2 regions of the Micromonospora mangrovi genome follow, and region 2 is predicted to be linked to the other one. Evidence: riboswitches for the same ligand, from Rfam matches in the RefSeq annotation. Region 2 holds a riboswitch; the other holds the start of a gene.

Region 1 (3,363 bases), 740 kb from region 2:
CCAGACCCCTTCGGCGGCGAGCGCGTCGCCGTGTGCGGCGAAGACGGCGGCCGGCGGCCCGTCGGCCCGGACCCCGCCACCGGGCTCCAGGACGATCACCCGGTCCACCAGCGGCAACGCCTCGGCGACCCGGTGCTCCACCAGGATCAGCGTGGTGTCGGCGTCGACGGCGTCCGCGACGGCCCGCCGGATCAGCGTCGCGCCGGCCGGGTCGAGGTTGGCGGTCGGCTCGTCGAGCAGCAGCAGCGTCGGCCGCAGCGCCAGTGCCCCGGCGAGGGCGAGCCGCTGCTGTTCCCCGCCGGAGAGGGCGGCGGTGGGCCGGTCCCGGTGGTACGGGAAGCCGACCCGGTGCAGCGCCTCGTCCACCCGGGGCCAGATCTCCCCGGCCGGTACGCCCCGGTTCTCCAGCCCGAACGCGACGTCGTCGCCGCTGCGGGCCATCACCAGTTGGCTCTCCGGGTCCTGGAAGACGATGCCGACCTGTTCGCGGGCCTTGCGTGGGTCGAGCCCGTCGATCTCGACGGTGCCCTCCTGCGCACCGGAGTCCTCCGGCAGCAGCCCGGCGAGGGCGGCCAGCAGCGTGCTCTTACCCGCCCCCGACGCCCCCAGCAGCAGCACCCGCTCCCCGCGCTCCACGCGCAGGTCGACCCCCCGCAGCGCCCAGGCCCGCCGCCCCGCGTGCCGCCACCCGAACCCCCGCACCACCACCGCGCTCACCGCGCACCTCCCGCCTCAGCCTCGGTGATCAAGAGGTTTGCGTCAGGAGAACCCGCTCAGCTGACGCAAACCTCTTGATCAACTCAGGGTGTGGGGGTCAGACCAGGGTGCGGTCGCGGGCGGCGGGGAAGCGGTCGAGGGCGCCGGTGCGGGCCAGGGCGTTGGCCAGGAGCCAGGAGCCGGCGCCGGCGATGATCGTGGCGCTGACGATCGTCAGGAGGGCGTAGGGGATGCGGTAGCTGGTCAGGTCGTAGCCGCCGTTCCAGACGAAGAAGTCGAAGAGCGCGGCGCTCAGGCCGGTCAGCGCGCCGGCGAGCAGCGCGGTGGGCAGCCGGAACGACCGGTAGCGGAAGGCGGCGAAGGCCAGCTCGGCGCCGAGGCCCTGGACGATGCCCTGCGGGATGACGGTGCCCGCCCACTGGCTGCCCAGCAGTGCGGAGACGACCGCCGCGACGGTCTCGCAGTACAGCGCCGCACCGGGCTTGCGGATGATCAGGCCGCCCAGCACGGCCGGCATCAGCCACACGCCGTAAAGCAGGGTCTGCGCGGGCGGGAAGAAGGTGAAGGCGCCCTCGGTGGCGCTCCAGACCAGGCCCCAGGCCCAGAAGATGACGCCGAAGGCGACCGCGATCACCGAGGCGACCACGATGTCGATGGTGCGCCAGCGGTTGCTGTCCGTGTGGTTCATGAATGCTCCCAGTTCACTGGAACGAACCAGGAGAAGACGCACGCCGCGCCCGGTTGTCACCGGACCACGGCGCGGCTGGAGGTCGACCGAACTCCCTGCGCTGGCATTACCCAGATCAGGTTCGAGGGTCTGCGGGCGGTGCCCGCACTCTCAGCGCTGTGCGCTCCCCTGTCGGATATGAAGTTGTCTCGGCTGACGCTAGCACCGACCTGCGTCGACGGCCCAGCAGGGCGGTCGGTGGGTAGGGTGGCGATCATGCGGGTCGAGGCGCGGGGTCTGACGTTCGAGGTGCACACCGGCGGCCCGCAGGACGGCACACCCGTCCTGCTGCTGCACGGCTTCCCCCAGCACAGCGGGGAGTGGGACGACGTGGTGCCCGCGCTGCACGCCGCCGGGCTGCGCACGTACGCGCTGGACCAGCGGGGCTACTCGCCGGAGGCGCGGCCGACGGACGTCGGGGCGTACCGGATCCCGGAGCTGGTGGACGACGCGGCGGAAGTGCTCGACGCGCTCGGCGTCGCGCCGGCGCACGTGGTCGGGCACGACTGGGGCGCGGTCGTGGCGTGGGGGCTCGCCGGGGCGCGGCCGGAGCTGGTCCGCAGCCTCACCGCGGTCTCGGTGCCGCACCCGACGGCGATGGCGGACGCGCTGGCCACCGACTTCGGGCAGCGGGCCCGGTCGACCTACATGGCGCTGTTCCGCAGACGTCACCTCGCGGAGCGGGTGCTGCTCGCGTTCGACGCGGCCGTGCTGCGCCGGATGCTCTCCGACGTGGGCGACGCGGCCCGGGTGGCCCGCTACGCCGACCCGCTGCGGCAGCCGGGCGCGTTGACCGCCGCGTTGAACTGGTACCGGGCGATGTCCGGAGCGGACATGAAGGCCATCCCCCCGGTGCAGGTGCCGACCACCTTCGTCTGGAGCGACCGGGACGTCGCCATCGGCCGCACCGCCGCGCAGGCGTGCGCCCGGCACGTGACCGGCGACTTCCGCTTCGTCGTGCTCCCCTGCGTCAGCCACTGGATCCCCGACACGGCCCCCGGCCCGCTGGCCGAGGCGATCCTCGCCCGGGCCGCCGGGTGACCGCGGCGTCCGCGCCGGCCCGGCCGCACACCCGCGCGTCGCTCGCCGCCCAGCTCCACGACCTCGGCGTACGCCCCGGCGGGGTGCTCCTCGTGCACGCGGGGCTGCGCCGCCTCGGGTTCATCTGCGGCGGTCCCGAGGCGGTGGTGGGCGCGCTGCGTGACGTGCTCGGGCCGGAGGGCACCCTCGTCGTGCCCACCCACACGCCGGAGAACAGTGACCCGGCCGGCTGGGTCAACCCGCCGGTGCCGGCGGACTGGTGGCCGGTGATCCGGGCGGAGCTGCCGGGCTTCGACCCGGCGCTGACCCCGAGCCGGTTCATGGGGGCGCTGGCCGAGCAGGTCCGTACCTGGCCCGGCGCGCTGCGCAGCGACCACCCGCAGGTCTCCTTCGCCGCAGCCGGCCCGGCCGCCGCCCGGATCGTCGCCGACCACTCCCGGGCCGACATGCTCGGTGAGCGCTCGCCGCTGGCCCGGCTGCACGACCTCGACGCCGACGTGCTGCTGCTCGGCGTCGACCACGGATCGAACACCTCGCTGCACCTGGCCGAGTACCGCCGGCCCGGAGCGCCGAGGACGCGGCTGGCGGCCGCCGTGCGGACCGGCGACGGCGGCCGCGAGTGGGTGTGGTGGGACGACGTGGACCTGGACGAGAGCGACTTCGGGCAGCTGGGCCGTGACCTGGAGGAGACCGGGGCGGTCCGGGTGGGGCCGGTCGGTGACGGGACGGGCCGGTTGATGAACCAGCGCGCGGCGGTCGGCTTCGCGGTGGAGTGGCTGGCCCGGACCCGACGGACGGAGGAAGCATGACGGTGAGCGCCGAGGCGTACCTGGCGACGGTGACCGCGACGATGGCCCGGGTGGCCGCCGGGCAGCGGG
Region 2 (3,363 bases):
CGGCACCCTCTCCGGCGGTCAGCAGGCCCGCTTCCTGGTGCTGCTGCTGGAACTCTCCGGGGCGACCCTGCTGCTGCTCGACGAGCCCACCGACAACCTCGACCTGGCCTCCGCCGAGGCCCTGGAGGCCGGACTGGCGGCGTTCGAGGGGACGGTGATCGCGGTCACCCACGACCGCTGGTTCACCCGCTCCTTCGACCGGTTCCTCCTCTTCGGCGGCGACGGCGAGGTGATCGAGCCGCCCGAGCCGGTCTGGGACGTCGGGTGAGCCGCAGCCGACCGGCATAGGCTGGCCCCGTGACTGAGATGACCTACCGCCGGCTGGGCGACTCCGGGCTCGTGGTGTCCGTCGTCGGCATCGGCTGCAACAACTTCGGCCGCAAGCTGGACCTCGACGGCACCCGGGCGGTCGTCGACGCCGCCCTCGACGCCGGGATCAACTTCTTCGACACCGCCGACATCTACGGTGAGCCGCAGGGCGGCTCCGAGGAGCTGCTCGGCCAGGCGCTCAAGGGGCGCCGCGACGACGTGGTGGTCGCCACCAAGTTCGGCATGGACATGCACGGGCTCAACGGCCCCGACCACGGTGCCCGGGGCGCCCGGCGCTACATCACCCGGGCCGTCGAGGCGTCCCTGCGCCGGCTCGACACCGACCACATCGACCTGTACCAGATGCACGAACCCGACCCGGGCACCCCGATCGACGAGACCCTCTCCGCCCTGGACGACCTGGTCCGCGCCGGCAAGGTGCGCTACCTCGGCAACTCCAACTTCGCCGGCTGGCAGATCGCCGACGCCGACTGGACCGCCTCCTCCCAGGGCCGGGCCCGCTTCATCTCCGCGCAGAACCACTACTCGCTGCTGGAGCGCTCCGTCGAGGCCGAGGTCATCCCCGCCTGTGAGCGGTTCGGCCTCGGCATGCTGCCGTTCTTCCCGCTCGCCAACGGCCTGCTCACCGGCAAGTACCAGCGCGACCAGGCCCCGCCCGCCGGCAGCCGGCTCTCCGGCGGCGGCCGGTACGCCGAGCGTCTCGCCGCCGCGAAGTGGGACACCATCGAGGCGATCTCGGAGTTCGCGGCGCAGCGCGGGCTCAGCATGCTCCAGGTCGCCATCGGTGGACTCGCCGCGCAGCCGGCGGTGACCTCGGTGATCGCCGGTGCCACCACGCCCGACCAGGTACGCGCCAACGCCGAGGCGGGCGTCTGGCAGCCGACCGACGAGGACCTGGACGCCCTCGACGCCATCCTCTGAGCCCGGCTCGTCCCTGCCTGCCCCGCCCCGGCCCGCTCGACGGCGCCGGGGCGGGGCTTTTTCCGTCCCGGGTGGACGAGGGCATCCGGACAGCATGGGGGACGGGGCGGTCACGCGCTGTCCCGGTCTCCACTCCGGACGGTGAATGGGAAAAACGTCACCGACTCTTCCGCCGACGCGCGGCGCGTCGTACGGTAGGCCCCGCAAGTGACCCACGGGAGCCCGGTGCACCGGGCTGAGAGGGGGGCTGAAGCCCCCGACCGTCGAACCTGATCCGGGTAATGCCGGCGCAGGGAGGAGTGTTGCCGTGCCGTCCCTGGGACGACTGCATCTGATCACCGACACCCGGCCGGGGCGGCAGCCGCTCACCGTGCTGCGGGCCGCCCTGCCGGTGGCCCGCGCCGAGCTGGTCGTCCAGGTCCGGGTGGCGGACGACGCCACCGACCGTGAGGCGTACGAGCTGGCCCGCCGGGTGCTCGCGCTCTGCCGGCCGTACGGGGCGACCTGCCTGGTCAACGACCGGCTGCACGTGGCACTCGCGGTGGGCGCGGCGGGCGGGCACGTCGGCGCGGAGGACCTGCCGGTGCGGGCCGCCCGTCGGGTGCTCGGCTCCGCCGCGGTGCTCGGCGCCACCGCCCGGGAACCGGGTGCCGCCGCCGCGGCGGTCACCGCCGGGGCGAGCTATCTGGGCGTCGGCCCCTGCCATCCCACCAGCACCAAACCCGGCCTGCCCACGCCGATCGGCGCGGCCGGGGTGCGGGCGGTCGCCGAGGCGGTGGCCGTACCGGTGATCGCCATCGGCGGGGTCACGGCGGCGACCGTGCCGGCGCTGCGGGCCGCCGGGGCGTACGGGGTGGCGGTGGTCGGGGCGGTCTCCGGGGCGGCCGACCCGGGGCGGGCCACCGCCGAGCTGCTCGGGGCGCTGACGTGCTGACGCCCGATGTGGCGGTGGTGGGGGCGGGGCCGGTCGGGTTGGCGATCGCCTGGCGGTGCGCGCAGCGGGGGCTGCGGGTGGTGGTGCACGATCCGGCGCCGGGGTCGGGGGCGTCGCACGTCGCGGCGGGGATGCTGGCGCCGGTCGCCGAGGCGTACTTCGGGGAGCCCGAGCTGACCGGGCTGCTCACCGAGTCCGCTGCCCGCTGGCCGGGCTTCGCCGCCGAGCTGACCGCCGCCGCCGGGCGCGGGTTCGGGCACCGGACCGAGGGGACGCTGGTGGTCGGGCTGACCGGCGACGACCTGGCGGAGGCGCGGCGGCTCTGGGCGTACCAGCAGGGGCTGGGCCTGCCGATCACGCCGCTGCGCCCCTCGGAGCTGCGGGACCGCGAGCCGGCGCTGGCCCCCCGGGTGCGCGGCGGTGCGGTCGCGCCCGGCGACCACCAGGTCGACCCGCGGCGGCTGGTGACCGCGCTGCGGACCGCCGCCGAGCGGGCCGGCGCGACGCTGCTCCCCGGTCGGGTCGACCGGCTGACCGACGTGGCCGCCCGGGTCACCGTGGTCGCGGCCGGCTGCGGGGCCGCCGCGCTCACCGGCCTCCCGGTCCGTCCGGTGAAGGGGCAGGTGCTGCGGCTGCGCGCGCCCGGTCGCGGCGCGCCGGGCTTCCGGCACGTGATCCGGGGGTACGCCGACGGCGAGTCGGTCTATCTGGTGCCCCGGGACGGCGGCGAGGTGGTGGTCGGGGCGACCGTCGAGGAGCGCGCCGACACCGAGGTGACCGCCGGGGCGGTGCTGCGGCTGCTCCGCGCCGCCGTGGACCTGGTCCCCGAGCTGGCCGAGTACGACCTGGTCGAGGCGACCGCCGGGCTGCGCCCCGGCACCCCGGACAACGCGCCGATCCTCGGCGCGCTGCCCGGCCGGCCCGGCGTGCTCGCCGCCGCCGGCCACCACCGGCACGGCATCGTGCTCACCCCGGTCACCGCCGACCTGATCACCGAGCTGATCGTCACCGCCGAGCCGGACCCGCTGCTCGCCCCCTTCCGCCCGGACCGGTTCCCCGGGTTGCCGGTCGGTGGGGTGCGGGTGGTGGCCGGCGCGGGCGGGGCCGAGATGGAGGAGGAGACGTGCGACTGATCGTCAACGGTGCGGGGCGGGAGCTGCCCGGCGGGTCGACCGTGG

What was found. A riboswitch is a leader RNA that binds a small molecule or an ion and turns the genes downstream of it on or off. The one in region 2 is predicted to bind thiamine pyrophosphate.
Region 1: linked by a shared signal. The riboswitch ahead of ABUL08_RS00445 (ECF transporter S component) and the one ahead of thiE (thiamine phosphate synthase) in region 2 are both predicted to bind thiamine pyrophosphate.

What each region holds. Positions count from the first base shown of each region.
Region 1 covers NZ_CP159342.1:91,097-94,459, forward strand. Annotated here, with positions in the region: gene ABUL08_RS00440 (ABC transporter ATP-binding protein) at 1-717, opposite strand, end outside; gene ABUL08_RS00445 (ECF transporter S component) at 815-1,405, opposite strand; TPP riboswitch at 1,480-1,585, opposite strand; gene ABUL08_RS00450 (alpha/beta fold hydrolase) at 1,661-2,485, shown strand; gene ABUL08_RS00455 (AAC(3) family N-acetyltransferase) at 2,482-3,294, shown strand; gene ABUL08_RS00460 (SIS domain-containing protein) at 3,291-3,363, shown strand, end outside.
Region 2 covers NZ_CP159342.1:6,083,462-6,086,824, forward strand. Annotated here, with positions in the region: gene ABUL08_RS27615 (ABC-F family ATP-binding cassette domain-containing protein) at 1-268, shown strand, start outside; gene ABUL08_RS27620 (aldo/keto reductase) at 307-1,251, shown strand; TPP riboswitch at 1,457-1,564, shown strand; gene thiE (thiamine phosphate synthase) at 1,559-2,185, shown strand; gene thiO (glycine oxidase ThiO) at 2,179-3,318, shown strand; gene thiS (sulfur carrier protein ThiS) at 3,309-3,363, shown strand, end outside.